One region of the Clostridioides sp. LIBA-7678 genome, then DNA from elsewhere that is predicted to be linked to it. Evidence: riboswitches for the same ligand, from Rfam matches in the RefSeq annotation. Region 1 holds a riboswitch; each other region holds the start of a gene.
What was found. Region 1 has a riboswitch for FMN ahead of ACTG46_RS17710 (MFS transporter). Riboswitches for the same ligand answer to the same signal wherever they lie in the genome.
Positions count from the first base shown of each region.

Region 1 (11,479 bases):
TCAACATTATACATATATTATACTATATATTCTTTATCTATGACTTAAAGCTTTTTATAATTAATTAAGATATTTTTAAATCTTTGTATCTTTTTCCTAATGTACTGGAACTTATATCATATTTTTTTGATATTTGTACTTGAGTTATAGGTTGTCCTGCTTCTTTCTTAACATAATATTCAACAGCAGCTGCCCAACCATTTTCAGCTCCTTTTATATTTTCATGTTTTTTCTTATAATCATTCCAAAACTCTATACAGGCATCTATATTTTCTTCTTCTACATTTTCTTTAAGAGTATCTAAAACTTTGCACTCTATTTCAGCTAATTCATTTTCTGAATTAACTTTTGTGCCTTTCTTATCTCTTTCTCTCTTTAAGTATTCAGCTATACTTGGGTCTAAAAGCTGTTGTATATACTTGTATAGTATATGTGTATGATAAATTAAGAAAGTCTTCATATCCTTGTATAAGTCTTGATATTGATTAAATAAATTCATAACATCTTTTAATATTATGTCTTTTACTTCATTTGATATACTTATAGTTACATCTATCAGTATGTTAGTTCCTTCAATATCAACAATTCTAGCTATCATACAACTTCCGCTTTTAAAACTTCTTAGAAGTTTTACATCTTCTGTATAAAGTTCATTCCCACTTAGACAATCTTTTAAGACTATTCTTCCCACAGAAACTTCTTTTACTTCATAAATACTTACATATGATTCAAAGAGACTCTTTAATATCGCTACTTCTGATTGACTTAGTTTTGCACCATTTTCTTCAAGAAAACCAACTGTCATTACCTTTTTATTTTCCATTATATGGTCTTGTATTAAATAAGTATTAAAAAATCTTTCAAATTTTTCATTTACACTATCATTTGGCATTATATAAAACATTTCTTTAGCTTTTTCACATTCGTCTTTGAATCTATCCTGTCTTGAATAATCATATAACTTTGAATATAAATCTGTATATTGTTTTTGTGAAAGTTCAGTTCTTCTGTATGCTCTTTCTGAAACAATATCTTTATTTAAACAACACTTCTTGTATTTTTTGCCACTTCCACAAGGGCATAGCTCATTTCTCCCTAACAATATGACTTCCACTCCCTTATTATTAAATTAAAGTACAATTTGTTATTATACCATTTTTTTATTAATCAATCTATAGTATAAATAAATATTCTCTTAAATTCACTTATATTTTGGTATAATATATTAACTTTAATTAGGATTTCGATAAAATCACTAACAATTCCTCTTGTAGAAATGGATTATCGTAAAACTAATTCCTCTATAAAATTTTATTAATTGATAATAGTTTTTTACTTTGTCTATTCTTTTTTGTTATATGACTCTAATTGTCATTTTACATTCAACAATATTGTCTTTTTCTTGTTTATATTCATTATAAATATTTTGAATATCTAAATTACTCGTTTTTAATTTGCTAATTTCTATTTTTTCAAATTTATCATTTAAATTTAAATTCTTCATTAAACCTTCTATTTTCAATATATTCTCAAGTTCACCATTAACTTTTATTTCTAAATTAACTTGTTTTTTATTATTATTATCTAAACTATTTTCTTGGTTAATATATTCTATATTCACTACATCTTTCAATTTATTTTCTACTAATAACACCATATCTTTATTTGTTTTTTTATCTAAAAATGAATTATTAAAATTACTTTTCAATTCTTCATTTCCATTTAATTCAACATTTTCTATATATTTATCATCTTTATAACTATTATCCTTTATTTGATAATTATCTTGCTTATTTATTTTATTTATTAGATTTTGTTTTTCTTTCTTCAAACTGGTTAAGTTTTGTTCTAATGGACTTAATATTATATTAGTAGCTAATACAATAATTAATATTAATAATATTTTTAGTAAATTTTTTTCTCTATTATTTAACCTCAAAAATAATCACCCATCTAACTTTTTATTCTAAACCTATAGTTATCTCCATCTCTTACAATACTGTCTATATAATAACCTTTTATGTACTTTATTTTTCTTAGATTATTTAAAACATCTAAATCATTACATACACCTTCCATTTCTAGCTTATTTTTATCTATTGATATTTTAGTAATATTATTTATTCCTACAGTTTCATATATTTTTTTTACTTCATTAAATCTTATTTTAGGAAATTTCTCTCTAGTCTTTTCAGCAACTGGTATAGTCTGTTTTGGCTCATTTATTAAGTCATTTTCACCTATATAACTTTTAAGTTCGTTTATAGATTTCACATATATAAACGATTTAAATAAAACACATGTTAAAATTAAGACTATTACTGCTTTATATACCTTATTATAAGGTTTAATTTCTTTTAATCCATTGAGAAAGTTTATAGTTTTACAAGATTTCATTTAAACAATCATTCCTATATTACTTATATAATTTATACTGCTATTTTCTAAATTTCTATCAAAATTATTTTCTATCTTTACTTTATCTTTTAATTTCAATGGATTTATTTCTATATACCTGTCTTTATCTTCAAAGTATTCTTCAATAAAATTATTTTCTATTCCATAGTAATAAACACACTTAAAACTACTTAATAGCTTCTTTACTGATTCATAGGATTTTATTTCTTTTGATAGTAAATAAGTCTCTTCTATCTTTTTACCTCTTGTTATATTTATAATGAACTGATTTTTTTTACACTCTATAAAAACTCCTTCTTCTAAAAAATTCTCTATCAAGTCTAGGTTTATGAGTTTTTGTAATATATCAAAATTTATATTTATAGCTTTGGGGTTCAAGTTTAGATTTGTTGAAATGCTCTTAATTAATTGAATAATAATCTTTGGAAAAAGAATTACTTGTATATTTAATTTATCATGACTAGAATTTATAACTTTATATTTTATTGAAAAGTCGTTTATATTTATTGGAATGTATTGTGTTATTTCAAATTCAATCATATTTAATATATCTCTTTTTTTCTTAGTATCTAGAATTTCAATATTTCTAATTACTATATCTTGAGTTTGAATATTAAAGTATAAATTTTTATATGATATTTTTAATTTACCTATCTCCTCTTTTACAAATCTAACTACATCTTCTATATATCTAACCTTAATAACATCTTTGCTATCGTTTTTTATATTAAAATTTATTTCTTTTGTAATTGATTTATCTATAAAAATTTTTTTGTGATTTTTTCTTAAAAATACAATCCTTATATAATCATCATTTATCTCTAAATTTAAAATTTTTTTAATTATAACCATCTCCTTTAATTAAGCTATAAAAATGCATATATAAAAATACTACTTAGGATAAAATTGTTTAGAGTTTACATTTACACTTATATCTGCACCACTATCACTTATAACAAGTTCAAATTTGCCAGATGTACTTTGAGGAACTGGAACAGTATTCAAATACCCTTTTTCCTTTAGAGATTCTACGCTTAAAGATTGTGTTATGTTTTCATCATCATTAATAGCCATACTCGCTGCTGTTACTATGTTGGCAGCATTTGTATAATCTGCATTTAGTTTTGCACTTTCTTGAACCTTACTGTACTTAACTAATGCTATACTAGATATAACACCTAAAATTGTTACTACTACAATCATTTCAACAAGTGTAAATCCCTTTCGTTTTTTATTTATCAATTAAATATTCTCTCCTTTTAAAAATTTTATTAGATAAAATTTATTTTTTTCTTAAAAACTAGTAACTGCATCGAACATGGGAATAACCATAGATAAAATAAAAATTCCGATAATTAATCCCATAAATATAATTAAAACAGGTTCTATAAATTTCATTATTTGCTCTATTTTATTATTTAATTCACTTTCATAGAATTTATTTATTACATCTAAGCTTTTATCTAGTTTTCCACTTTCTTCTCCTGTATTTGTCATTGAAATAAATAATTTAGGAAAGATATTTGCTAAATTCAAAGACTTACCTATACTATTTCCCTTTTTTATATAGTTATTGGAAATATTTAATCTTTCACAAATAAATTCATTATCTACAACACTTGCTGACATTTCTATAGCTTCCACTATTTGTATTCCACTACTAATTAAAATAGATAAAGCTCTAGAAAATCTGGTTGTAACTACTAACTGATTAATTTTTCTTACAAAAGGCATTTTAAATTTCAGAGAATTAATCAATTTTTTTACATTATCATTTGTTCTAAGAAAATAAACAGTTGCTATTAAAAATAATAAAAGACTAAGCATAAGATAACCTATGTTATTTGTAACTATTGTGGATATACCTATTAAAACTCTTGTTATTAAAGGTGGTTCAATTCCATTACTTGCAAAAACCACCTGAAAATTAGGTATTACAAATATGAATATAAATATCATTGACATGATAGATAATGCTATGAGTATTATTGGATAGATTGAAATATTTATTATTTTCATTTTTAATTTGTATTCTTTATCATAATAATTAGATAAATCATTCATTATTACATCTAGGCTTCCACTAGTTTCCCCTGCTCTTATCATGCTTATAAAGAATTTAGAAAATGTACCTGTTACCTGAAATGAATCTGCTATTGAGTTACCTTTTTGGATGTGATTTGATACTATATTAAGCAAATTTTTTACTTTTTTACTAGACTGACCCTCAATGACTTTAAATATCTTTGTAATTTCACATCCAGATTCTAATAATATACCTATCTCTTTGCAAATTACTCTAACTTCTTTATCACTAATTCTATTTAATATTAAATAAAATTTCTCTAAATTATAAAATATACTTTTAGATAATCTCATGCACTATAATTCCTTCCAAATTATATTAATTGCAATTAAATAAACACAATATTTTTTAATTTAATACATTTAATTTTGTCTAACTTAAATATAACTTATGTTCAAACATTTTAATTAAAGTAAATTAAATGAAGTTAACTATATAGTTCAATTAAATCATTTCATTTACTACTAAACATTCTTCTAATGTCGTTATTTTTTCATTTATTAGTCTTTTACAACTATCTTCAAATGTTATCATTCCATTTTTTTGTGCCACTTCTTTAATACTACTAGAATCATCTATATTTCTTATACATGTTTTTATGTCATCATTTACTTCTAGTATTTCATAAATTGCTGTTCTTCCAAAATACCCTTTGTCATTACATCTTTCACAACCTACAGCTACTTTAGTATTTACATCTCCACTAAAATTGTCTTTTATCATAATCTCATGACTACAATGATTACAAACTTTTCTAACCAGTTTTTGAGAGATAACACCTATAAGAGATGCATTTAAAAGATATGGTGGTATTTGCATTTCTAATAATCTAGCTATAGAAGACACTGCATCATTAGTGTGCAAAGTACTTATAACTAAATGACCTGTTATAGCTGCTCTTACTGCTATTTTAGCTGTTTCTGCATCTCTTATTTCTCCGACCATTATTATATCTGGGTCTTGTCTTAATATTGCTCTAAGACCCACCTCAAAACTTAATCCTATTTTTGAATTTACTTGTATCTGACTTATTCCATCCATCTTATACTCTACTGGATTTTCTATAGTCATTATATTTTTATTTATACCTTTTAAATCATTTAATAAGGAATATACTGTTGTAGTCTTTCCGCTGCCTGTAGGGCCTGTCACTAGTAATATTCCTGCTCTTTTACTTATTATATTACTTATAGACTTTATTGCTTCTTTTGAAAAGCCCAGTTCTAGCTTATCTTTTAAGAAAGTATCTCTGTTAAGTATTCTTAAAACAATTTTTTCACCATATACAGTTGGTATTGATGAAACTCTAATATCAATTAGGTCACCTCCCAACTTTATATCTACTCTACCATCTTGTGGAAGTCTTTTTTCCGTTATATCCATTGAGGCCTTTAATTTCACTACAGTAGATAATGATGGATATATATCGATTAAAAACTTTGATACTTCTTTTAATTCTCCATCTACCCTCATTCTCACTATTAAATGCTTTTCAAATGGCTCTATATGTATATCACTTGCATTTTCTTTTATAGCTTTTTCTAAAAGATTTTCAAATAATTTTTTTGCATAATCTTCATCAAGTTCAAAGTTATTGTAATATTTATCAATCTTCTCACTTATAAGTTCTTTTTTCTCTTTTTTCAATATAATTTCTTTACCTGTAGCCAATCTCAAATCCTGTATGGCATATATATCTTCATCTTCTATTTCTACTACTAAATTATCATCTTGAAATTCTACTGGAAATACATTATATTTTTTTGCAAGCTTTTCTGGTATTAACATTGGTAAACTGCTTTCCTCTAATATAATCTTAATCACCCTTTATATACTTTAATTTATTAGGTATATTCATTTTTTTCATAGAGATATTTTCTTCAGTTTTTATACTTACTTTCATTGGATAAGTCGTTTGTATACTGTCTAAATATTCACTGCCTTTATCCACATAATCAGAGAGTTTATCCTTATCCCCAATGCATTTTATTTCATAAGGTTGTGCTACAGGAACTCCATTTATATTTATATGGCTTCCTGCAAGTACAACTTCTGAATACTGATTGATTCTTTGACCATTTATTTCTATGTATTTTGCTCCATTTACTTTTAGTTCATTTACAACTTTTACAAGTATTTTATTATAGTCTATATTATTTGCTATATTCCCTGTTTTTTCATCTATAGCATCTATACTTACTATTATTCCACTGCCCTTTACATCTGAATATGATAGATTTTCTCTAAGAGCTTCTATTTCTGAGATTTCTTTAGAATTTTTTTGATTACTTTTCATTGAATCAATTTCTTTATCTAATTTATCCTTTTCCTTTTTTAATTCCTTTATAGACTTTCCTGTCAATTTTATTTCTTTTCTTATTGACTTATCTTTACTTGTATAAACTGTTTCTTCATTACTATAATCTCTAAATATGGTTCCAACAAGTATACCTAAAATAGTACTCGCTAGTATTATAAACACATATGGTTTTTTCATACTGTATTGCTCCTTACAAATTTATTTTTATATGATAATTTTCTTTAATTAAACCTTGAGCCTTTATATATATTTATTATATCAAACTTATATATTAAAATTCATCTTTAGTATATAATATCATACATCAAAAAAAGCAAAATGGCATAGCTTCACAGCTACACCAATTTACTAAAAGTTATATTTTATAATTATCATCTGATTTAAGATATATATTCTTATACATTCTTCTCATATTTTGAAATTCTATTAACTAGTTTATCTCTTAATTTTCCAACTTCATCAAATCTCATATTAGGGATATAGTAACTTTCTATAATATCATGTTTAGACTTCGCTCTCTTAAGATTTAATACAGCCCAACAAATTAAATCATCCAAAACTTTCTCATCAAATTTAATATCTTCTTCATATTTAAGTAATTTTTCTCTATTTAAAAATTGATTTAAATTAATGGTTTCCTCTTCTTTAAAAGTTGCGCTTGTAGTTATACCAATATCTAAGTCAGTCAATAGTACAGTCTCAACTTTTTCTGGTATAAGTGGATAATGATAAACTTCTACATTTAAACCTTTTTCAATAGCTTTCTTATACACTTTGTTTAATAATGTAGTTTTTCCAGTGCCTATTTCACCATCTAAATAATAAACCTTATTTACATCTTTTAATATGTTTTCTGTATAATCTAAACATCCTACAGGAGTTATAGCTGAACCAAATAAATGCTTCTCTCTTTTCAAATTTCCTGTGCTTTCAACTCCATCAAACAATTTTTTAATAAATTCTTCTGTAACTAGATTCACTTTACCATAATCCATACAATCAGAATATTTTTCCTCTATATCTCTAAAGATTGGTTCTGATGCTTTTAAAAATTTAAACGCTCTTTTAAATGCATTACTAATATCCTTATCGTATGCCGATATTTCTTGTCTATTTTTTTCCAACTCTTCTGTGTTCCAGTAATCACCTAAATTAATTATCTCGTCCAAAGCTCCTGGTAACTTTGGGTCCATAGTGTGTGGAGCAGTTGCATCCATAAGTACCACGCCTAATTCCTTTATAACTACACCGTCCAATGAACTTGGGTCAGAAGGACAGTTATATAATTCAATATCATATCCTCTACTTAAAAATTCTTTATAAATTTTTTTCATAAGTGAGGATTTTCCTACTCCAGGGCCACCTTTTAAACAAAAAACTCTTTTTACATTTTCAGGAATTATATATTCAAAAAAAGAATATGAGCCTTGTGATGTGTTTCCACCTGGAAATGCCTTCTTTACCTTTCCTTCCATAATTAGCGCCTCCTCATAATTTACAATATCTCTTAATTAAGATATTAATATTATACGAGTTTTGTTACAACTTTATGCTTTTGATAAATCTAAAACTTATCATTTAATACCAATAAAAAATTAATTTTATCTAATTATAGTAGATTCTATACTATGTGATTTAACTTTTATATGCTTTTATCTGGAAGTCTAATTTAACTCTTTATACAGTAATATAGTTGTATCTTATTCAAATCCAATTGTTTCCATTATGATTTTATGTTAAAATAATATTACAAAATACATCTGTTTTTCTTCAGAAACGGGTGAAATTCCCTATCGGCGGTAAAAGCCCGCGAGCCTTATGGCATAATTTGGTCAGATTCCAAAGCCGACAGTAAAATCTGGATGGTAGAAGAAAATAGTATATGAGTACCTTTATGTAATTTTACATGAGTAATCTATACAACTCCTTCAACTACCGTATTTATTCATGAAATTAAACACATTCGAGGTACCTAAGATGTAGGTGCTTTTTTTGTTGTTTATTTTATAACTATTCTGTACTTATAAAATCTATTATATAAAAGATTGGAGTGTTATCATGAAACAAAAATGGATAGTATTAATTATAATCTGTATTGGTGTATTTATGTCTACTCTTGATGGAAGTATACTAAATATTGCAAATCCTACAATTGCTGCTGACTTTAAAATTAACATGTCACAGATTCAGTGGGTTGTAACAGCTTATATGCTTGTCGTTACAGCAACTATGTTATTTTTTGGAAAGCTCGGTGATAAAGTAGGTTCAAATCGTCTATACACATTAGGATTTTTTGTATTCACAATAGGTTCTTTTCTGTGTAGTATATCACACAACTTATCTACATTAATTTCTTCAAGAATATTTCAAGCAGTTGGGGCAAGTATTTTAATGGCAACTGGACTTGGTATAGTTTCTAATGCATTTCCAGCAAATGAAAAAGGAAAGGCTATAGGAATCACTGGCGCTGTAGTTGGTATAGGAAATATGAGTGGTCCTGTAATTGGAGGTATACTTTTAGAACATTTTGGATGGCCTTCTATTTTTATTATCAATATACCTATTGGTATCATAGCAGTTTTTCTTGGAATTAAATTTCTTCCTAGACCTGCTTTAGATGAACAAAATAAAAGCTTTGATATTCCAGGTCTTCTGCTATTTGCAACTTGTACTACACTTATATTACTTGCGATGAATGGAAAAGGAAACACAAGATTGTATCTAGGTATAGCATCACTTATCATCTTCTTATTATTAGCATTAAGAGAAGTAAAATTTGAACAGAGCTTTATTGATTTACCTTTATTTAAAAATAGAAATTTCACTGTAGGCAATATTATTGGAATCGCTTGTTACTTCCCTCAAATGGCAGTATCTTTCCTACTTCCATTTTATTTAGAACAGTTAAAAAATCTATCTCCTATGATGGCTGGTTCTGTAATGACTGTCCATCCACTTATTATGGTACTTATAGCACCTATTGCAGGTTCTCTTTCTGATAAACATGGTGCAAAGAATATTCTAACAACATCTTTTTCATTTATGACTATTTCACTCGTTGGAATGGCACTTTTAAAAGCAGATTCACCATTATATCTTTTAATTGTATGTTTAGTTATTTTCGGACTCGGACTAGGTGCTTTTAGTTCACCAAACAATAGTAGCATTCTTGCAGATGTTCCTCCTCAGAAACAAGGATATGGAGGTAGCTTTCTTGCAACGGTTCGTAATTTATCATTTGCTCTTGGAACAGCATTTTTTAGTAGCTTCTTTGCACAAAGCCTTACATATAATCAAAATTTCAAAAGCCATACAGCAGCCTATGTTATAGCTAGTAATCAATCTTATTGGATTGCTGCAGCAGTATGCTTTATAGGACTTATACTAACTATTTTCTTTATGAGAAAAACAGAGAAATCTATTTCTTAGATAAAATTTATTTCTGATTTCATCAGTGACTAAGTTTTTAAATATACTAATTTATATCAAACCTTGAAGTTTTTTTAATTTATAACAATAAATTGCTAATATCTATTGTTTATAAACAACAAGGATGCCAAAAAATATCCATTAGAATTATTTTGAGGCATCCTATATTTTATTTTGATATTAATATAGTTATAACTAATCTACTGTTATCTCATATCCATGTTGATTATATTGATTTACAATTTCTTCCCATAGTTCTTCAACACCAGTCTTTTTTAATGAGGAAACAGGGATTACTTTTTCGCTACTTTCCATTTGCAATTTTTTTCTTATTATGCTTATATGTTTTTGATATTGTCCTCTAGATATTTTATCTGCCTTAGTTGCAATAATCACACAGTTATATCCGAAGTGTTTTATCCATTCATACATAAGCTTATCATCTGCTGTAGGCTCATGTCTAATATCTACAAGTAGAAATATAGAACATAATTCTTGTCTACTTTCTAGATATCTTTCCATTATGCCTCCCCATTTTTCTTTTTCAGACTTAGCTATCTTTGCATATCCATAACCTGGAAGGTCCACAAAATAAAATTCATTATTTATTAGATAAAAGTTTATAGTTCTAGTTTTCCCTGGTGTTTGACTAGTTCTAGCAAAGTTTCTTCTATTAAGCAATGTATTTATTATTGATGATTTCCCAACATTTGACCTACCAGCTAATGCTATCTCTGGAATACCTTCTGCTGGATACTGTGATTTATTCACAGCACTCATAGTTATCTCTGAACTTCTAATTTTCATTCTTCTCACCACTCTTTAACAAAGCTTGTTCTAATACTTCATCCATATGTTCTACAAGTACAAACTCCATTTTTTCTTTTACATTTTCTGGTATCTCATCTAAATCAGCTTCACATTCTTTAGGAATTAATACTTTTGTTATACCAGCTCTATGAGCTGCTAATAATTTTTCTTTAACTCCTCCTACAGCTAATACTCTACCTCTTAAAGTTATCTCTCCTGTCATAGCTATATTGCCTGGAACAGGTCTTTTAGTAAGTGCTGAAATTACTGCAAGAGCCATAGTTATACCAGCTGATGGTCCATCTTTTGGAACAGCACCTTCTGGAATGTGTATATGAATATCATTTGTCTTATAAAAATCTGGGTCTATATCAAACTTGTCCACTATTGACCTTATATAAGATATACCTGTCTTA
Region 1 is NZ_CP196987.1:3,826,561-3,838,039, forward strand. Features, by position in the region: gene ACTG46_RS17665 (YecA family protein) at 65-1,102, opposite strand; gene ACTG46_RS17670 (hypothetical protein) at 1,355-1,939, opposite strand; gene ACTG46_RS17675 (hypothetical protein) at 1,954-2,397, opposite strand; gene ACTG46_RS17680 (pilus assembly protein PilM) at 2,398-3,270, opposite strand; gene ACTG46_RS17685 (type II secretion system protein) at 3,310-3,660, opposite strand; gene ACTG46_RS17690 (type II secretion system F family protein) at 3,712-4,797, opposite strand; gene ACTG46_RS17695 (GspE/PulE family protein) at 4,949-6,292, opposite strand; gene ACTG46_RS17700 (DUF881 domain-containing protein) at 6,321-7,001, opposite strand; gene ACTG46_RS17705 (ATP-binding protein) at 7,220-8,299, opposite strand; FMN riboswitch at 8,587-8,702, shown strand; gene ACTG46_RS17710 (MFS transporter) at 8,883-10,253, shown strand; gene yihA (ribosome biogenesis GTP-binding protein YihA/YsxC) at 10,449-11,060, opposite strand; gene lon (endopeptidase La) at 11,050-11,479, opposite strand, start outside.

Region 2 (11,479 bases), 1.9 Mb from region 1:
AATAAGATAGCTGATGAAGCATATGCTTCATCAGCTATTTTCTTTTTTGATAAATAAAGTTTTGCATTTCAAATTTTCAAATTTAGGTTTTCATGATTTTCTGGTGGATTTTAAAGTTTATAAGTATACTAAACTAGATTTTTTTTGTATGTTGCTCTATATAGTTAATATCATTTAGTATATCATTAAGTTCTTTATTAAGTGTTTTCAAATCATCACCATCCACATTGTAGTTTAAAAATAGTTCCTCTACATTATCAATGATAGAATTAACTTTCCTAGTAACTTCAACAAATGTTTTGAAGTTACTACTATTCTTAGCATTTAAAAATTTGTTTAAATCCTTTGATATAAATGACACTATTTCATATTCATCGTTAAACAGACCTCTACCAATAGGATATGGTTCAATTCTTTGTAAAAAATATTGATCTTTAGCATTAATATTATAAGTATAAGATATTTCCCAACCGTCTCCTAAATCAAACTTGATAAAATACAATGTACTACTTACTTTTGATATTTTTGTTGCTCCAAGTTGCCTTAAAAGAACTTCAATTGAATCTCCTTGAACAGTATTAATATTCATATATACACATCCCCTTTAGTATTATTATACTATATTTTTTAAAATTTTATAATTAAATAAAAAGTAGATATAATAATAGATATAATCATAAGTGGAAAACCTATCTTAAAATACTCTTTAAAAGATATAGGATGCCCATGTTTATTACCTATACCTGCTAGTACAACATTGGCAGATGCTCCTATCAATGTACCATTTCCTCCAAGACAAGCTCCAAGAGATGTCGCCCACCATAATGGCATAACATCAATTCCTTCAGCTTGCATAGTCAAAATAAGAGGAATTAATGTTGCAACAAATGGAATATTATCTAAGAAAGAAGAAACTATTGCTGATAACCATAATATTAATAACATTGTAAATACAAGATGGCCTTCTGTAAGTCCAATCAATGCTTGAGCTAATTTGTTTATTATGCCAACTTCTACTAATCCACCAACTACTACAAACAAGCCCATAAAAAATAAAATTGTAGACCATTCAATACCAGCCATAATTTCATCTACATCTTGTTTTCCTATAAGAAGCATTATAGATGCTCCTGTTAGTGCAACAACAGAAGAGTCTATGTGGATTGTACTGTGAAACATAAAACCAAAAAGTATAAATGCTATTAATATAAGACTTTTTATAAGTAATGGTTTATCTTTGACAGATTTTTTTTCATCGAGTTTTAATATTGAATTTTTAGCTTTCTCATCTACAATAAGTTGTTTGCCATAAATAAATTTGAAGCATATTATAGTTACAATAAGTATTACTATAACAGCAGGGCCTAAATTTATTACAAAATCCATAAAACTAAGATTAGCAGCACTACCAATCATAATATTTGGAGGGTCACCTATAAGAGTAGATGTTCCTCCTATATTGGAAGCTAAAATTTGTGTTATTAAAAAGGGAACTGGATTAAGTCCCAATATTTGTGTGATAACTATAGTCATTGGACCAATAAGTAAGACAGTAGTAACATTATCTAATACAGCAGATAAAATAGCCGTTATAATAGCAAAACAAATCATTATTTTCCACGGGTCTCCTTTGGCTTTCTTTGCAGTCCAGATAGCTATGTATTCAAATAGCCCTGAGTTTTTGACAACAGCGACAAATAGCATCATACCAACTAATACACCAATAGTGTTGAAATCTATATGGCTCAATCCTTCATCAAGTGTAAGTATATTGAAAATTATCATTAATAGTGCACCACCAACAGCTGCTACAGATCGGTTTACCTTCTCTGTAATAATAGCTGCCATAACTATTAAAAATATACATATAGCTATTATTTGTTGAAATTCCATAATATAAGTACCTCCATTTGTATTATTTTGTGCCTAATGCTAGTACTATATATAGTATTACTTTTTTATTGTTTTTTCAATGGATGCATAAAAGTATATTATTTAACAAAGTTTCTGAGAAATTGACAGAATTTAAAGAAAATTTTTGTTATTTAAATAAATTTTAAAATAATCTCATTACTAATAATATTAAACGACAAACAAAAAAATATACTATTAGAAATAGAATTTATTGTATTTAGAAGTAATTATAAAATATTAAATATATCTATATTATAAAAACAATAAAAAAAATTGATTTTGAATATAAAACTGCAATATATTAAAAAAATTATTCATTTCAAACCTTGTAATTTGATTTTATAAATATTATAATTAAATTAATGAATTTTTAACAAGGAATTATTCATTTTTTTGATTTTAAGATTTATTAAGAAAACAAAACTAAATAGGGGGTAATTAATATAATGGATTTTTTAAATGGTATTTTAACAGGCATTAATAATGCAGTAGTATTTGTAAACAATTACTTATGGTCGTATATCTTAATTATAATGTTGGTTGTAATTGGTATTTACTTTACTATTAAAACAAATTTTGTACAATTCAGATATTTTATAGAAATGTTTAGACTTCTGGGTGATGGTACAGCAAATAAAAGTGCAAAAAAGGAAGGGAAGATATCTTCATTCCAAGCATTTTGTATAAGTACATCTTCAAGAGTTGGGACTGGAAATATAGCTGGAATAGCAATTGCAGTAGTGGCAGGTGGTCCTGGTGCTGTATTTTGGATGTGGCTTATAGCATTAATTGGTTCTGCTTCTAGCTTTGTTGAGAGTACATTAGCTCAGATTTACAAAGTTAAAAATGGTCAAGCTTTTAGAGGTGGTCCAGCATATTATATGGAGCAAGGTCTAAATAAGAAATGGATGGGAGTTTTATTTTCAATACTTATAACTATATGTTATGGTTTTGTATTCAATGCAGTTCAAGCAAATACTGTTTCGCTTGCATTTAATAATGCATTTGGAATAAGTAAAATGGCTATGGGAATAGGTCTTGGAATTTTAACTGCAATAGTTATTTTTGGTGGAGTACATAGAGTTGCAAAAGTTTCTGAGATAATAGTTCCTGTATTTGCAGGATTATATATATTGGTTGCTTTAGCTATAGTTGGAATGAATATAACAGAGATACCAAAAATTATAGCGTTAATAGTTGAAAGTGCATTTGATTTTAAAGGAATGGCAATTGGTACTTTTATGGGAGTTGTAATGACTGGAGTGAAGAGAGGTCTATTCTCTAATGAAGCAGGTATGGGTAGTGCTCCTAATGCTGCTGCAACAGCACATGTAACTCATCCAGTAAAACAAGGTTTAATTCAATCTTTAGGTGTTTTTACTGATACTATAATCATATGTAGCTGTACAGCATTTATGGTATTATTATATTCAGATTATGCTAGTAGTGGGGCAACTGGAATTGAATTGGCTCAAGAAGCTTTAACTCATCATATAGGACCAATGGGGAACATATTTATAGCAGTTTGTATATTCTTATTTGCATTTAGTTCTATAGTAGGTAATTACTATTATGGAGAATCAAATATGGAATTTATGAGTGGAAGCAAGACTAAACTTAATATATTTAGAGTTTTCGTTGTAGGTATGGTTTTATTTGGTTCTCTTACTCAAGTAGAAGTAGTTTGGAATCTAGCAGACTTATTTATGGCATTGATGGCTATAATAAACTTAATCGCAATATCGCTTTTAGGAAAGTATGCATTTATCGCTTTAAAAGATTACACAAGTCAAAAAAAATCTGGAATAAAAGACCCTGTATTTATTGCAGATGAAATAGAAGGTTTAGAAAATGTATCAGAGTGGCACAAGGAATTACCAGAGGAAAATTTAGGATAAGAAATCACAAAACTATTTTGATAGATTGAAGTACACGTAAGTTATATAAATAAAATATTTAATTAATTTATATTACTGGAATTTTTAATTCCAGTAATATTTTTTATTATATAGTTTATTTTTAAAAATAGTTTACTTACTATAAATTTTTTCCTAAGATTTATTTTCTCTAAAATGTTATATAATTAAGTCTTGTAAATTGTATTCAAAACTTTCTAAGTGATTACAAAATAATCTAAACTCTTCTATAGTTTTGATTTCTTGTAAATTTCTCAAATCTATCATTATATTACTGTATTTATGCAACATAAAACTCATATCATATATTTCACATTTAACAAATCCATCTTGATAACTGTACTTATAAGGTTCATATTTTGAAAAATTTGACTCAAAGTATTTTATTTTAGCATAGCACAATTTGTGTATGTTGAACAAAAGAGCCAGAACAGATTCTTTAACTGCAAACTTGTGTGTGAAGTATTTTATAGTGTGGTATTTACCATGTTTAAACTCCCAAATTAAATTCTCATTTAAAGTAAGAGAATATTTTTCTATAAGGTTACGTTTATCTGGTGTTAAATCTTGTATTGAATATGTTTTCATAATTTATTCTCCTCATAAATATTTAATAAGCACATATTAAATCATAGTATTTTATTGCCACTTACTCTTAATTATATTGTATTGTATATTAAAAAAATAATAAAATAGATAATTAGTATAGTATTAATCTATGTTATAAATAAAAACAATAGCTTTAATAGCAATATATATATTTTTGTGGTATTTTATTTTTAGAGTCGTATTTATAATTATTTTAAGATTTTTAAAGTAACTTTGATGATTAATTTATATCTTAGAGGGGGTATGCAAATTGTTCAATAAGAAGGAATATATTGTTGTAGTATGCCATGATTGTTTTATTTTTTATAATAAAGATAATGACCTAAAAGAGAGTGTATCATTTTCAATACACCCCATTCCAAATGTGCCTTTTTATTATTATCTATTTGAAGGAGAGACTGAAAAATTTATTAGAGATATACAAGCAAAAGTTTCTATTAAGAAATCAGCTTTGTATATATTAATTCAAGATGATGCATTAAGTATAGACATAAAAATATTGCAAGAATTTTTTATGCAGTTAGGATGTCGAAAAATAATTTTTTCTAAACAAAATATTGTTTTGAGTAATTGTGAAGAAAATTATATTTCCATATCCTTTACAAGTAGAGCAATTGCCATTTCATATGTAAAAAATGGAGGAGCTGAAGCAGTAGATTTTTTTGATTACAATGAGATTGATTTTAAGAATCTGTCTTATATCGTTAAAAACTTACATAATGATTGTGTATATTCTGAGTTAAAAATATATGTGAATAATATAGGAAGCTCTAATAATTATGAAGATATTGGAGAGATAGTTCAGGTAGATGATATTATAAATAATTTCAAAAAACTATATATTGAAAAAAATACATCAAGATAGAATTGTTAGTATATAAAAGTATACAGGTTTTATATATTCTAATGGGTAGGAGGTTAGATATATTATATTTGAAATTATTAAGTACCAAAAGAACAAATATGTTTTGTCCTTTTGGTATTTAGTATTTTATGTTATTTAGACAGATTTTAATATTTAATCAATACTACTATTTAATAATGATATTATTTAATCTAGAGATTTAAATAAATTTACCATTTCTAATGCACTCATAGCACAATCATAACCTTTATTTCCAGCCTTTGTACCTGCTCTTTCAATGGCTTGTTCAATATTTTCTGTAGTTACGATTCCAAAAATAACAGGCAATTCATTGTCTAAAGATACTTTTGCTATACCCTTAGATACTTCGCTACATACATAATCATAATGAGATGTAGCTCCTCTTATAACACATCCTAAACAGATTATAGCATCATACTTACCACTTTTAGACATTTTCTGAGCAACAAGAGGGATTTCAAAAGCTCCAGGTACCCAAGCTATTTCTATATTTTCTGGAGAAACATCATGTCTTAAAAGGCAATCTTCAGCACCTGATAAAAGTTTTGATGTTATAAATTCATTAAAACGAGAATTTATTATACCTATCTTTAAATCTTTTCCAATAAGTTTTCCTTCATATATCATTTTTTATTTCCTCCAATTTTATTTATGTTATAGATTTATATTTATAAATATATTTAATATTAATTGCAAATAATTACTTAGTAGAAAAAAATCATATTAATAACTTATATAATATCCAATAGATGTCCCATTTTATCTTTTTTAGTTTTTAGATATAGCTTATTAAAGTCATTAATCTCTTCGTTAATAGGAACTCTATTGTTGATTTTTATTCCATATTTCTCTAACTGATTTATTTTATCAGGATTATTACTTAAAAGGCTTATACTTTTTATGTTTAAATTTTTTAATATTTGAGCAGCCATATAAAAATCTCTCATATCTTCTTCAAATCCAAGCATTAGATTTGCTTCTACAGTATCATAACCTTCTTCTTGAAGTTTATAAGCTTTAATTTTATTTAAAAGACCAATACCTCTACCTTCTTGTTTCATATAAATTAAAACACCATTTCCATTTTCTACGATTTTCTTCATAGAAGATTCTAATTGTAATCCACAATCGCATTTTAAAGAGTGGAACACATCGCCTGTTAAACATTCAGAATGAAGTCTAACTAGAGTATTTTCTTTATTTATATCTCCATAAGTAAGGGCAATATGTTCTTCATTTGAATATGTATCTTTATATCCTATGATTTCAAAGTTACCATATTTTGTTGGAAGGAAAGCGCTAGATACCTTTTCTATAGTAGTTTCATTTGTTTTACGATATTCTATAAGGTCTTTTATAGTGATAATTTTCAAATTATGTTTTTCTTTAAAAATCATTAAATCATCAACTCTTGCCATTGTACCATCATCTTTCATTATTTCACATATAAGACCAATTTCTTTAAACCCTGCAAGTCTAGCTAGGTCTACAGAAGCTTCTGTATGTCCATCTCTAACAAGGACTCCACCAGTTTTTGCTATTAGAGGGAAAATATGACCAGGAGTTTTGAAATCCTTACTTGTAGAATTCTCATCACAGAATAATTTTACAGTTTCAGCTCTTTCATATGCAGATATACCAGTTAGAGTATCTGCACCATCTATAGTAACAGTAAATGCTGTTTGAAATGTATCTGTATTTTCTCTGACCATAAGAGGTATATTTAAACTTTTAAATTTTTTTTCAGTAGCAGGTAGACAAATTAGACCTCTACCATATGTAGCCATAAAATTTATTGATTCAGGGGTAGCCATCTCAGCTGCCATCAGTAAATCTCCTTCATTTTCTCTACTTTCATCATCAACAACAATTACCATCTTTCCATTTTTTATATCTTTTATAGCTTCTTCAATAGTATTAAACATATAATTCACTCCTTTATCATTTTTAAAAACCATTTTTAAATAAAAAATCTTTATCTATATTTGATTTACAATTACTACTATTAGAATTTAATTCCTTGTAGTTATTAATCATAAAATTATTAACATACTTTCCAATTACATCACTTTCTAAATTAACAAAGTCTCCAACATTTTTTGTTAAGAGAGTAGTATTCAATTTAGTATGAGGTATGACAGAAACTTTGAATATTTCATCATCCAAATATGATATAGTTAAACTTACACCATCAATGGCAACTGAACCTTTAAGTATCATTGATGATAAGAGTTTTTTTACTGGTCGTATGCTCACTAAAACTGCATTTTCGTTTTTTTCAAACTTACAAATAGTACCTTTACCATCAACATGCCCTGTTACTATGTGACCTCCGAATCTTGAAGAAAGGCTCATGGCTCTTTCAAGGTTTACTTTGTCATTTGTATTTAATGAGCCTAAATTTGTAGAACGAATTGTCTCCATCATAACATCTGCTGTAAACTCATTTTTTCCTAGTTTTGAAACAGTTAGACAAGCTCCATTTACAGCGATACTATCTCCAAGATTTGTACCATCTAATATTTTGTTTGATAGTATGGTTACTTGTCCGCTTTTGCCATTAGCAGTAATTTTTCTAAGTATTCCAACTTCTTCTACTATGCCAGTAAACATTATGACCTCCTGTATATATATTCATAAAATTTATTTTAAAACATCAGATTCTATCAAAACATCTCCATCTATTAAAGTTACATCATTAATTACTAGTTGTGTTGAATCTGCTAGACGAGTTACTCCTTCTCCAGAAACAAATGTAGGTGCGTCTTTACCACCTATAATTTTAGGGGATAAAAATAGTTTGACCTTATCAACTAATTTATTTCTAAATAGACTGTCATTAAGTGTAGAACCCCCTTCAACTAGTACAGAATCAATGTTTAGTTCTCCTAGTTTATACATTACAAATTTTAAATCAACTAAGCCATTTTTCTTAGGAGAAATTATAACTTCAACATTCTTTTCTTTTAATACTGATAATTTTTTACTGTCTTCACAACATGTGAAAACTATAGTTTTACTAGTTTTATCTTTAACTAAATTACTGTTAACTGGTAATCTCAGATTTGTATCTATTACTATTCTTGTAGGATGAGACACTTCATCTTGATTAAGTCTACAAGTTAGCAAGGGATTATCATTTAAAACTGTGTTTGTACCAACCATTATACTATGATACTTATTTCTGTATTTATGAGTTAGGTATCTTGAAGACTCATTAGATATCCATTTTGATTCTAGTGATTTTGTAGCAATTTTACCATCTAGACTTACTGCCGATTTTACAATACAAAGAGGTTTTTTATTTTTTATGTAATAAAAGAATATTTCATTTAATTGTTTTGCTTCTTCTTCTAATATTCCTACAGTAACATCAATGTTGTTATCTTTTAATTTTTTTACTCCATTACCACAAACAAGTGGGTTTGGGTCTAGTGTAGATATGACAACCCTTTTAACTTTATTTTGAATAATTTTATCAACACAAGGTGGTGTTTTACCATGATGAGAACATGGTTCTAAATTCACATAAAGAGTAGAGTCTTTTAAACTTTGTTTAGCACTGTTTATAGCATTTACTTCAGCATGATTAGAGCCGAATTTCTCATGATATCCTTTGCCTATTATCTCACTATCTTTAACAATTACACACCCAACTAGTGGATTTGGACTTGTAAAACCTTCCCCTTTTTTAGCTAATTCAAGAGCTTTTTTCATATAATAAATGTCTTTTTCTTTTTGATTCACAAAATTCAAGATGTGTACACCTCCTGTTTAATTAGATAATTTTTAAACAAAAAACCCTGAGAATTAACTCAGGGTTTAGAATAATCTACAATAAATGTTTAATAAGAGCACAATAAAACAGCTCTACAAAAAACTCATTAAACATATCTTCTTCCATCCAGACTTTACTGTCGGCTTTGGAATTTAACCAAATCAACCAAGTTTTAGCTTGGCTCGCGGGCTATACCGCCGATTGGGAATTTCACCCTACCCCGAAGATTAAGTATTAAATTTATATTTAGAATGTATCATAAATTATTTTACTTTGCAAACAATTTTTTTCAAAATATATGTTAATATATAATATAGAACGTCTATAAACTTTGAAATACTGGGATTGTGAATATAAAAATAAAAATTTGAACATAATCAGGAAAGAAGTCTAATTAATTTAAATTAGGAGAGAAATATATGAATGAAAAACTTTTAGAAATACTATCAAAATACTATGGATATACAAGCTTTAGAAAAGGTCAAGAATCTATAATAAATTCTATTTTGAGTGAAAAAGATGTACTAGCTATAATGCCAACTGGAGGTGGTAAATCTATTTGTTATCAACTTCCAGCATTGATATTAGATGGGATGACAATAGTAATTTCTCCACTTATATCTCTTATGAAAGACCAAGTAGATGCTTTAAAGACTATGGGGATTAATGCTGCTTTCATAAATAGTTCACTGAGCAATAAAGAATTTAATGAGATATTAAATAATATTAGAAAAAATAATTATAAAATACTCTATATTGCTCCAGAGAGATTAGATGCACATGAGTTTATTGAACTAATAAATAATAACAACATAAGTCAAATTGCAATAGATGAAGCACATTGTGTGTCTCAATGGGGGCATGATTTTAGATTGAGTTATAGACGGATTTCTGATTTTATAAAGAATTTACCTAAAAGACCTATAATTACAGCCTTTACAGCAACCGCTTCAGAAGAGGTACGAGCTGATATAATAAATTTATTATGTCTAGAAAATCCAGACTGTTATATAACCGGTTTTGATAGAGAAAACTTATCAATAAACATAGTAAAATCATCTAGTAAAAATAAATATATTTTAGATTATATTAAAAATCATAAAAATGAGTCTGGAATTATATATGCTGCAACTAGAAAGGAAGTTGAAAACATACATAATGGATTATCTAAGAGAAATATATCTGTATCAAAATATCATGCAGGTTTATCTAAAAATGAAAGAAGTAAAAATCAAGAAGATTTTATAAATGATGATGTGGATATAATGGTAGCAACAAATGCATTTGGAATGGGTATTGATAAACCTAATATAAGATGGGTTATACACTACAACATGCCTCAAAGTATAGAAAATTACTATCAAGAAATAGGTAGAGCTGGTAGAGATGGAGAGAAAAGTGAATGTGTGCTTTTGTTTTCTCCAGGAGATGTACATATACAAAAATATTTAATCGATATTGGAGTTGAGAATCCTGAAAGGAAGTTGTTTCAACACAAAAAGCTTCAATATATGATTGACTTGGCTTACAGTAATTCATGTTATAGAAGGACAATACTAAATTACTTTGGAGAAAATTATATAGAAGATTGTAATAATTGTAGTAACTGTTTAGTAGAAGGTGAAATAGTAGATAAAACTATAGATGCTCAAAAAGTTATTTCATGTGTAGCTAGAATGAAAAGAAGTTATGGTGTTACTACCATTGTAGATGTACTTAGAGGGTCTAAGAATAAAAAGATTTTACAACTTGAATTGAATACTTTATCTACATATAATATTATGAGAGACTATTCAAGTGAAGATTTAAAGAACTTTATAAATACATTGGTTTCCCATGGATTCTTGGATTTAGTTGAGACTTTAGGTAATGGAAATAGAGGAAGTTTTCCAACCATAAGATTGAATGATATGTCTATGAAAGTTTTAAAAGGTCAAGTGAAAGTTGAATTTAAAGAAATCGTGATGACAAAATCATTAGAAGTAGAAGATGAGTTATATAGTGCTTTAAGAGAGCTTAGACATTCAATAGCAAGTGAAGAAAGAATAGCTCCATATATGGTATTTGGTGATGGGACACTTAGAGCTATGTCTAGCAGTTATCCAATTAATAAAGAAGAGATGTTAGATATATCTGGAGTAGGGGAAATTAAGTATCAAAAATATGGTAGAGATTTTGAAACAATAATTAAAGAATATGTCGAAAAAAACAACATAAACAAAAAAAGTGAAGAAAAAAATGTCGATTTAGATAATGTTAATAGTGAGTTCTTTGAAGTTAATTCAGATAAAGCTCTATATGAAAAACTATTAAGTATTAGAGGTGAATATGCAATAAAAGAAAAAGTACTCCCATATATGATTTTATCCAATAAGA
Region 2 is NZ_CP196987.1:1,897,630-1,909,108, forward strand. Features, by position in the region: gene ACTG46_RS09200 (hypothetical protein) at 134-589, opposite strand; gene ACTG46_RS09205 (ArsB/NhaD family transporter) at 628-1,893, opposite strand; gene ACTG46_RS09210 (alanine/glycine:cation symporter family protein) at 2,361-3,812, shown strand; gene ACTG46_RS09215 (hypothetical protein) at 3,990-4,418, opposite strand; gene ACTG46_RS09220 (hypothetical protein) at 4,690-5,304, shown strand; gene ribH (6,7-dimethyl-8-ribityllumazine synthase) at 5,491-5,952, opposite strand; gene ACTG46_RS09230 (bifunctional 3,4-dihydroxy-2-butanone-4-phosphate synthase/GTP cyclohydrolase II) at 6,057-7,250, opposite strand; gene ACTG46_RS09235 (riboflavin synthase) at 7,273-7,938, opposite strand; gene ribD (bifunctional diaminohydroxyphosphoribosylaminopyrimidine deaminase/5-amino-6-(5-phosphoribosylamino)uracil reductase RibD) at 7,969-9,081, opposite strand; FMN riboswitch at 9,214-9,335, opposite strand; gene recQ (DNA helicase RecQ) at 9,523-11,479, shown strand, end outside.
Region 2: linked by a shared signal. The riboswitch ahead of ribD (bifunctional diaminohydroxyphosphoribosylaminopyrimidine deaminase/5-amino-6-(5-phosphoribosylamino)uracil reductase RibD) and the one ahead of ACTG46_RS17710 (MFS transporter) in region 1 are both predicted to bind FMN.

Region 3 (11,479 bases), 560 kb from region 1:
TTTTATATGTTCAAGAATATAGATTCAGATGAAATAGCAGTAGTTTATAAGCGTCATAATGGTGGATATGGTATAATAGAACATGAATAAAGCAATTTAGATTTAATCATATTAGCTATCGATAAATAAATTATCGATAGCTTTTTAAATTAATATTAAAAGTATAGTTTTTATGGTAAAATGAATAATAGTACAATAAAGAACGAGGAGAGATGTAAAATATGAGCTTTATGGATAATTTATTCAACATGGCAGATAAAAAAGAATTAAAAAAGTTCAATAAAACTGTTGATATAATAGATTCATTAGAACCTAAATTTGAATCTATGGCAGACTCGGAACTTAAAAATATGACAAATATATTTAAAGAAAGATTAGCAAATAATGAAAGTATAGATGATATACTTCCAGAAGCTTTTGCAGTAGTTAGAGAAGTTTCTAAGAGAGTGTTAGGACTTAGACACTATAGAGTCCAAATGGTTGGAGGTATAGTGTTACATCAAGGAAGAATAGCCGAAATGAAAACAGGTGAAGGTAAAACTTTGGTTGCAACTGCTCCTGTTTATTTGAATGCCCTTACAGGAAAAGGTGTACATGTTGTAACAGTAAATGATTACCTTGCAAAACGTGATAGAGACCAAATGGCAAAAATATATGAATTTTTAGGAATGAGTGTAGGTGTTATTATACATGGTCAAAATCCAAAAGTTAGAAAAGAGCAATATGATTGTGATATAACTTATGGTACAAATAATGAGTACGGATTTGACTACTTAAAGGACAATATGGTAATACACAAAGAGCAAAGAGTTCAAAGAGGATTAAATTATGCTATAGTGGATGAGGTTGACTCTATACTAATAGATGAAGCTAGAACACCACTTATCATATCTGGGCCTGGCGACAAATCAACTCACTTATATTCAGATGCAAATACATTTGTGTTAACTCTAAAACCAGATGATTACGAATTAGAAGAAAAAGACAAGGCGGTATCTCTAACAGCATCAGGTATACAAAAGGCAGAAGTATATTTTAATGTTGATAATATAACTGATATATCTCATACAGAGTTATACCATCATATAAATCAGGCTTTAAGAGCGCATGTAATAATGAAGAAAGATGTTGACTATGTTGCTAAAGATGGAGAAATAGTAATAGTTGATGAGTTTACTGGTAGACTTATGTTTGGTAGAAGATATTCAGAAGGTTTACACCAAGCAATAGAAGCTAAAGAAGGTCTTAAAATACAAAGAGAATCTAAAACACTAGCTACTGTAACATTCCAAAACTACTTTAGAATGTATAAAAAACTTTCTGGTATGACTGGTACAGCAAAAACAGAAGAAGAAGAGTTTAAAGCAATTTATAAAATGGACGTTTTCCAAGTACCTACCAATAAGCTTATGGTAAGAGAAGATTTACCAGATTCTGTATACAAAAGTGAAATAGGTAAATTTAATGCTGTAGCACAAGAAATAATTGAAAGACATAAAGTTAATCAGCCAATACTTGTAGGTACAGTATCAATAGAAAAATCAGAATTATTATCACAAATATTAAAGAAAAAAGGCATTAAACATGAAGTATTAAATGCTAAGCATCATGATAAAGAGGCAGAGATAATAGCACAGGCTGGTAGATTAGGCGCTGTTACAATAGCTACAAATATGGCTGGTCGTGGTACAGATATAGTTTTAGGTGGAAACCCAGATTTCTTAACTAAGAGAGAAATGAGAAGAAATGGATTTAAAGAGGAAATAGTAAATAGGGTAGATACTCCAATAGAAGGTATACCTGTAAAAGGTAATGAGACTCTATTTGAAGCTAGAGCAGAGTATGAAAGACTATTTGAAAAGTTTAAACAACAAACACAAGAAGAACAAAAACAAGTTGTAGAAGCAGGTGGACTTGCTATAATTGGTACAGAGAGACATGAATCTCGAAGAATAGATAACCAGTTGAGAGGTCGTGCTGGTCGTCAAGGTGACCCAGGTAGTTCAAGATTTTATATAGGTCTTGATGATGACCTTATGAGATTGTTTGGAAGTGATAGGATATCTGGAATTGTAGATAAAATAGGTCTTGAAGAAGATATGCCAATAGAACATAGAATATTATCTAAATCTATTGAAGGAGCACAAAAGAAAGTTGAAGGTAAAAACTTTGGAATAAGAAAGCATGTACTTCAATACGATGATGTTATGAATAAACAAAGAGAAATAATATATGCAGAAAGAAAGCGTGTATTAGAAGGTGAAGATTTACAAGAGCAAATACAGTCAATGACTCATTCTATAATAGAGGAAGCTGTGACTCTTTATACACAAGATAAAGGGTTTGATGAAGATGGATTTAAAGAGCATATGTATAATCTGTTCTTACCAAAAGGTAGCATAGAGATACCAGAAATAGAAAAACTTAATCCAGTTGAAATAACAGAAAAAGTTTATGAAATAGCTATGAAGATATACACTTCAAAAGAAGAACAAGTAGGCTATGAAAGAATGAGAGAGGTTGAGAGAGTAATCTTACTTCAAGCTGTTGATAACCATTGGATAGACCATATAGATGCTATGGACCAATTACGTCAAGGTATCGGTCTTCGTGCTGTAGGTCAACAGGACCCAGTTATTGCTTATAAAATGGAAGGTTTTGACATGTTTGATGAAATGAATAAACATATCAAAGAAGATACTGTAAGATATTTATTTAATATAACAATAGAAACTCCAGTGGAAAGAAAAGCAGTTGTAGATGTTGAAAATCTATCTTCACCATCAGATGGGACACTTCCAACAAGTAAAACAGTTAAAAAAGATGAAAAAGTTGGAAGAAATGACTTATGCCCTTGTGGAAGTGGTAAAAAATATAAAAACTGTTGTGGTAGATAATCTTGGAGGATTAAATGTTAAAGATACAAGAGTATAGACATAGCGTGGAGCAAATAGCTTCAAATTTAGAAGAATTGAGGGTTTCTCTTTGACATAGCTTCATTGATGGAAAAGATGCAGATTAATGAAGAAAAGATGAACAAACAGGATTTTTGGAATGATAATGAGTTTGCTCAAAGAGTACTTCAAGAAAATAAATCTTTAAAAGAGACACTAGAAGAATATGAAAGCTTAAAAAATTTATTAGAAGATGTAGAAGTATTAATTGAAATAGGTCTAGAAGAAGAGGATGATTCTGTAGAAAAGGATATAGAAAAGTCCATAGAATCAATAGAAGAAAAATTATCTGAAATTAAAATAAAAACTCTTCTAAGTGGAGAGTACGACAAAAATAATGCCATATTATCTATAAACGCTGGAACAGGTGGATTAGATGCCCAAGATTGGGCTCAGATGCTTTTGAGAATGTATATAAGATGGTCAGAAGGCAAGGGCTATAAAGTTAAGCTTTTAGATATAATATCAGACCCTGAAGCAGGAATAAAGACAGCTACAATTCTTGTAGAGGGAACAAATGCTTATGGATACTTAAAGAGTGAAAAAGGTGTTCATAGGTTGGTAAGAATATCTCCTTTTGACCCATCAGGAAAAAGACATACTTCATTTGCATCTATAGATGTAACACCAGAGCTAGATGAGAACATAGAAGTAGAAATTAATCCATCAGATTTAAAGATAGACACATATAGAGCATCTGGAGCTGGAGGGCAACATGTAAATACAACTGATTCAGCAGTTAGAATAACACATATCCCTACAGGTGTAGTAGTTCAGTGTCAAAATGAGAGGTCTCAACATCTAAATAAAGATAGAGCTATGAGATTTTTGATGGCAAAATTGATAGAATTAAAAGAATTGGAACAAAAAGAAAAAATAGAAGACATACAAGGGAAATATTCACAAATAACATGGGGTAGTCAAATTAGGTCATATGTTTTTCAACCATATAAATTGGTTAAAGACCATAGAACAAATGCTGAGTTTGGAAATGTAGATAGTGTAATGAATGGAAATATAGACCTATTTATTAATGAATACTTAAAAATGAATAAAACAGTTTAATAAATATGCACCGTAATTAAGAGATATGTATAAGAAGGTTAGTGCTTACTATGCACTTACAGCACTTAGGCTGAGGACGACAACCCTCAGCCTTCGTTCTGTTTATTATTATACTTATGAAAAAACTAACATTAGGAGTGAAAAAATTGGATATAAATCAAATCTTAAAAAAAGAATTTAATCTTAGAGATGAGCAAATAAACAATACATTAAAACTTATTGATGAGGGTAATACAATACCATTTATAGCTAGATACAGAAAAGAAATGACTGGTGAGATGAGTGATGTCACACTAAGAGAATTTCATGAAAAATTGATGTATTTAAGAAACCTTCAAAGTAGAAAAGATGATGTAGTTAGACTAATAGATGAGCAAGGAAAGCTAACAGATGAAATAACAAAAAATATAGAAAAAGCAAAGACATTACAAGAAGTAGAAGATATCTATGCTCCATATAAACAAAAGAAAAGAACTAGAGCAATAATAGCTAAGGAAAAGGGATTAGAAAACTTAGCATTGTCAATACTAGAGAATAGTCTAGATAGTATAGAAATAGAAGCAAAGAATTATATTGATGAGGAGAAAGAAGTTCTCTCTGTTGAAGATGCATTAAAAGGTGCGAGAGATATAATTGCAGAATTAGTTTCAGATGATGCTAAGATTAGAAAATATATAAGAGAATTAGCTTTAAGAGAAGGCATGATAGTTAGCAAAAGTTCTACTGATGAGAAATCAGTTTATGATATGTATTATGATTATAATGAAGCAGTAAAGAGTATGGCTCCACATAGGGTTTTGGCGATAAATCGAGGAGAAAAAGAGAACTTCCTAAAAGTTAAGTTAGAAATAAATAATGATAAAGTTTTAAATTACATAATAAATGAATATGTAAATGATAAAAATTTCAAAAATAAAGAAGAAATCGTAAGCTCAATAGAAGATTCTTATAAAAGATTAATTTTTCCATCAATAGAAAGAGAAATAAGAAATCATTTAACAGAAATAGCTCAAGAAAGAGCTATAAGTGTATTTGGAAAAAATGTTAAAAGTTTATTGCTTCAACCACCAGTTAAAGACAAGGTAGTTATGGGATTTGACCCCGCATTTAGAACTGGATGTAAAATAGCTATAGTAGATAAAAATGGTAAACTATTAGATTATACAACAGTATACCCAACAGACCCTCAAAATAATGTGGAAGGGGCAAAGAAAGTTTTAAAAGGATTGATTGAAAAATATGATATAGATATAATTTCAATCGGTAATGGTACTGCATCTAGAGAATCAGAAACTTTTGTATCAGAAATGATAAAAGAGATAGATAGGGAAGTACAATATGTTATAGTTAGTGAAGCTGGAGCCTCTGTTTATTCGGCATCTGAACTTGCGAACGAAGAACATCCAGATATAAATGTATCAATAAGGGGAGCTATATCTATAGCTAGAAGATTACAAGACCCATTAGCAGAGCTTGTAAAAATAGACCCTAAAAGTATAGGTGTAGGTCAATATCAGCATGATTTAAATAAAAAGAGACTAGAAGAAGTACTAGATGGTGTTGTTGAAGATTCTGTAAACAGTGTTGGAGTAGATTTAAATACAGCATCATACTCTCTACTAGAGCATATTGCAGGAATAAGTAAGGCCATTGCAAAAAACATAATAGCATATAGAGAAGAAAATGGAGACTTCACATCAAGAGTACAACTTAAAAAAGTAAAAAGACTTGGACCTCAAGCATTTACTCAATGTGCTGGATTTATGAGAATCTTAGATGGTAAAAACCCACTAGATAATACAGGTGTGCATCCTGAAAGTTATGATATATGCAAAAAAATGATTGAGATAATAGGATACTCTTTAAATGATATAAAAAATAAAAATATAGAAGAAATAGATGAGAAAATAAAAGAGATTGGATTGAGAGAATTAAGTGAAAAACTGGAAGTAGGTCAAGTCACTTTAAGAGATATTATATCTGAAATTAAAAAGCCAGGAAGAGACCCAAGAGAAGAAGGAATAAAACCTATTCTTAGAACTGATGTCTTAAAAATTGAAGACATACAAGAAGGAATGTCTTTAAAAGGTACAATAAGAAATGTTGTAGATTTTGGTGCATTTGTAGATATCGGAATAAAAAATGATGGATTAGTCCATAAATCAGAAATGAGTAATAGCTTTGTAAAAGACCCTATGAGTATTGTTACAGTAGGAGATATAGTCGATGTAAAAGTTATTGGAATTGACTTAAATAAAAAGAGAGTAGCTCTATCAATGAAAAAATAAATAAGCTTATGTATGTTTGTTTTTGATACTATATTTGTAAGTATGATTTATAGAATATATAAGTATTAAAAAAGTGTAAAATTATATTGTAAAAAACAATGTTAGAAAGAAGTACGAGAGTCTTGAAAATCAGGAGGAAAATGAATGATTTTTATAAAAAATGGTAAAATAAATACCGTAACAAATGGAATAATTCAAGGAGATATCCTTATAGATGAAGGAAAAATAATAGAAATAGGGGAAAATCTAATAGCACCTTTAGATGTTGATATAATAGATGCAAGTAATAAACTTGTGTTCCCTGGATTTATAGATGCTCATACTCATTTGGGGCTATGGGAAGATGGCATAGGTTTTGAAGGGGCAGATGGGAATGAAGAAACTGACCCAATAACACCACAACTAAATCCTATAGATGGTATTAATCCAATGGATAGAACATTTAAAGAAGCTTTTGAAGGTGGTATAACTTCTGTATGTACAACACCTGGAAGTGCAAATGTTATGGGTGGTCAATGTATAGCCATAAAAACATATGGAAGAAGAATTGACAAAATGGTAATAAAAAATCCAGTTGCATCTAAAATAGCATTTGGAGAAAATCCAAAAAGTTGTTATGGTCAAGATGATAAATCTCCACAGACTAGAATGGCTATAGCGGCTTTGCTTAGAGAGAACTTAAAAAAGGCAGAAGAATATCTAGAGGATATTGATGTATATGAGAGCCATGATGATGAAGACTGTGAAAAGCCTGAATATGATATAAAAATGGAAAGCTTAATACCTGTATTGAGGAGAGAAATTCCATTTAAGGCACATGCTCATAGAGCTGATGATATGTTTACAGCAATAAGAATTGCAAAAGAATTTAACTTAAAACTTACATTAGACCATTGTACAGAAGGTCATCTTGTTGTAGAAGAATTAGTAGAAGAAGGATTTCCTGTAATAGTAGGCCCATCTTTATCAGAAAGGTCTAAGTTTGAACTTAGAAACTTGACATTTAATACAGCTGGAATACTTTCAAATGCAGGTCTTGATGTATGTATAATGACAGACCATCCAGTGATACCAGTTCAATATCTTCCAATATGTGCAGGCATAGCTGTTAAACATGGTATGAAAGAAGAAAAGGCAATAGAATCAATTACAATAAATCCAGCTAAGACTTTAGGAATAGAAGATAAAGTAGGTTCTATAGAAGTTGGTAAAGATGCAGACATAGTAATATGGGATAATTCCCCACTAGAGATTCAAAGTAATGTGCTTTACACTATAATAAATGGAAAAATAGTATATGAGAAAAAATAACTTGACAATTATTAAAAAATTAACTAATATAAGAGTGTAAGGAAAATTAAAAAATCAAAGAAGATCTTCGGGGCAGGGCGAAATTCCCTACCGGCGGTATAGCCCGCGAACTACTTAGGTGGTTGATTTGGTGAGATTCCAAAGCCGACAGTAAAGTCTGGATGAGAGAAGATATTTATGGAATATAAATAAGTTTATTTTAGTTTGTTTAAACTATGTCCATAAAAACTCGAAGATAGGATCTTCGAGTTTTTTGTTTTTCCTAAAAAATATAAACTATTGATTAGGAGGAAAGTAGTTATGCAAAATACAGTAAAAAGAGGAAATATGATTTCAACAAGAACTTTGGTGGTTATGTCAATTTTATCTGCAATATCTTATTTATTGATGTTTATTCAGGCACCAATACCAGGTATTTTTCCAGATTTCTTAAAAATTGACTTATCAGATATCCCAGCAATATTTGGCGGAATGTCTTTAGGACCATTAGTTGGATTTGGTGTAGTTGTAGTAAAAAATATACTACAAATGATAACAGCGACAACAACTGGAGGAGTAGGAGAATTTGCAAATATATTAATTGGTGGCTCTTATGTACTTATACTTTGTTATTCATATAAGAAAAGTAAAGATTTAAAAGGTGTAGTAATTGGATTTGTATTAGGGACAATAACTATGACTATAATTGGTTCATTGGTGAATTATTTTGTAATGTTACCACTTTATGGGCAATTAATGGGACTAGATGCTATAATAGGTCTAGGTTCAGCTATAAACCCTCAAGTTCATGATTTATTTACTTTTGTAATTTGGATGATAGCTCCATTTAATGTATTAAAGGCTGTTGTAATATCCTTAGTAACGTTACCACTTTACAAAAAAATGGGTAATGTAATAAAAAAATAATTAGACAAGAAAATATAAAATTTTAAAATTAAACGCATTGAATAGCCATAATTTATTTGTAACTTCAGTCCTACACTGTGATTGATATATTAAATATATTATGGCTTTATTAATTTATCAAAAATTGTATATAAAATAAGAAATATTTAGACAAGTTTAATTTTTGAAATAAAGGAAGAATTAAAACGATTAACTATTAAAATACTAAAAAGGTATCTATAATACACAGAGCGAATTTATAATAAACAAAAAATAAAGATATTATTAAAAATAAATAAAGATTTATGCTTTATTTTTTAATAATATCTAATTTAATAATGATAGGGGTGTATATAGATGAACATATCTAAAAAATTGAAAAATTTATTTTTAGATGATAAAGGGTATTATTTTAATAGTAATTGGGAAAATATTCATATAGGTATTGATAACTCAAAATTGGAAAAGTCTTTAAAGTATATTACAAATGAATATATTGAAAATATGGAAAGTGTAAAGTATGATTATCGTGAATTAAAAAATATAAAAAATCAAACTGATGGGATGTGTATACTAGCAATAAGGCAGAATTATAAAGCACTAGAGTATATAAAAGAACAAACAGAAGAATTATGTTTAGAGGCGATAAGATATAACTATAAAGCACTAGAATATGTAAAAGAACAGACAGAGTATATATGTCTTGAAGCCATAAAAAAGGACTGTAATGCACTTAAATATGTAAGAAATAAAACTGATGAGCTTATTATAAAAGTAATAAGGTGTTCTTCTAATATAGATGTTGTAAGTATTTTAAAAGCTTTAGAAGTTCAAACAAGGAGTATATGTTTAGAAGCAATTAAAAAAGATGGTAGATGTCTTGCATATGTTAGAGAGCAGAGCGAAGAATTATGTATGGAAGCGATTAGGCAAAATTATAAAGCACTACAATATGTAAAAAATCAAACAGATAAAATGTGTATAGAAGCTGTAAATCAAAATGGTATGGCATTGCAATATGTAAATAAGCAAACAGATAATATATGTATGGAAGCTGTCAAACAAGATGGAAGAAGTCTACAGTTCGTTAATAATAAGACAGAAGCAATATGTATAAAAGCCATAAGATATCTAGATAAAAGATATAATATTAAAGATGTGTTAAGTTACATAGATAGCTATACAGAAGATATATGTATAGAAATTGTAAGGCGAAATGGAAAGATGTTAATGTATATAAAAAATCAAACAGAGAGAATGTGCATTGAAGCAGTAAAGGAAAATTATAAATCTCTCAAGTATGTAAAAGAACAATCTGAGAAAATATGTAGAGAAGCCTTAAAGCAGAATTGCAAGGCAAAGGAATATGTGAAGATTTATATTGAAGAATGTATATAAGATTTAGATGAGATTATTAATATTGAAAGATAAAAAAGATAAATAGAAGTACTTTATAATAATTGAGGCTTATACTATAATTAATTAAGCAGTGATATAAATTCACATGACGATTATATCAAAATGGAGATGAATTAATGGCAAAAATATATTTGGAAAATGAAAGCAAAACTAGAGAAATAGGATATAAATTAGGTAAACTCTTAAAAGAAGGTAGTGTTATCTGTTTAGTAGGAGATTTAGGGGCTGGGAAAACTACAATGACACAAAGTTTGGCAGATTCATTAGGCATAAAAGACTATATAACAAGTCCAACTTTTACTATAATAAATGAATATGAAGGCAAAGTACCTTTGTATCATTTTGATGTATATAGAATAGGTAGCAGTGATGAAATGTATGATATTGGATATGAGGAATATGTAAATTCAAATGGAATTTGCATAATTGAATGGGCTAATCTAATAGAAGATATACTTCCAAAAGAATATTTAAATATAGAATTAAAATATAAAGATGAAGGAAGAGAAATGATATTAACTCCAAAGGGAGAGTTTTACAAAGAGATAGTTGAGGAGTTGATTAAATAATGAAAATACTAGGTATGGATACATCTTCTATGGCAGCAAGTGTGTCAGTTGTAGAAGGTGATAGCTTAATATGTGGGTTTACAGTAAATAACAAAAAAACTCATTCGCAAAAACTTATGCCAATGATAGAAAGTATGTTGAACATGAGTGATTTAAGTATAAAAGATATAGATTTATTAGCTATATGTATAGGTCCTGGCTCATTTACAGGTCTTAGAATAGGTATGGCTACAGTAAAAGCTATGGCTCATGTAAATAATATACCAATAATAGCAGTGAATTCTTTGGAATCCCTAGCAAATAACATGAATCTATGTGAGAGGAAGATATGTTGTATATTAGATGCACAGAAGAATCAAGTCTATTCAGCTAAATATAAACTTGAGAATGGAGAGCTAATAGAATTAGAGGGTGTTAATGTTGTAGAATTTGATACTTTATTAGAGGAAATAGTATCAAGTGATGAAGAATTTATAGTAGTTGGAGAAGCTGTATATAAATATAAAGATAGGTTAGAGAATGTAAAAAATATAAAAATACCTTCGCCAGTTAACAATGTGTCTAATGCAGGAAGTTTATGTTCTTTGGCATTAAGTAAATATAATAAAAATATAGATGTACATACTTGTTATACAATAAATCCTATGTATATCAGAAAATCTCAAGCTGAAGTACAATATGATGAAAAAATGAAGAGGCTAAATGATGAAAGATAATACAAAACTAATAGTAGATGATATAAAAATAGAAGAAATGACTATTAAAGATATAGATGAAGTTTTTGAAGTAGAAAAAAATTGTTTTGAAGATTATTGGTCAAAAGAATCTTTTAGAAAAGAGTTATCTAATGAAGTAGCAAGGTATATAGTCGCTAAACTAGATGGAAAAGTTGTTGGATATGTGGGAATTTGGCTTATACTTGATGAAGGGCATATAAATAATGTGGCTGTTCATAGTGACTACAGAGGCAAAAAAATAGGAGACAAGT
Region 3 is NZ_CP196987.1:194,558-206,036, forward strand. Features, by position in the region: gene hpf (ribosome hibernation-promoting factor, HPF/YfiA family) at 1-90, shown strand, start outside; gene secA (preprotein translocase subunit SecA) at 222-2,897, shown strand; one part of gene prfB (peptide chain release factor 2) at 2,912-2,986, shown strand; one part of gene prfB (peptide chain release factor 2) at 2,988-4,019, shown strand; gene ACTG46_RS01290 (Tex family protein) at 4,166-6,307, shown strand; gene ACTG46_RS01295 (amidohydrolase) at 6,452-7,618, shown strand; FMN riboswitch at 7,678-7,795, shown strand; gene ACTG46_RS01300 (ECF transporter S component) at 7,919-8,524, shown strand; gene ACTG46_RS01305 (DUF4116 domain-containing protein) at 8,861-9,901, shown strand; gene tsaE (tRNA (adenosine(37)-N6)-threonylcarbamoyltransferase complex ATPase subunit type 1 TsaE) at 10,039-10,491, shown strand; gene tsaB (tRNA (adenosine(37)-N6)-threonylcarbamoyltransferase complex dimerization subunit type 1 TsaB) at 10,491-11,207, shown strand; gene rimI (ribosomal protein S18-alanine N-acetyltransferase) at 11,197-11,479, shown strand, end outside.
Region 3: linked by a shared signal. The riboswitch ahead of ACTG46_RS01300 (ECF transporter S component) and the one ahead of ACTG46_RS17710 (MFS transporter) in region 1 are both predicted to bind FMN.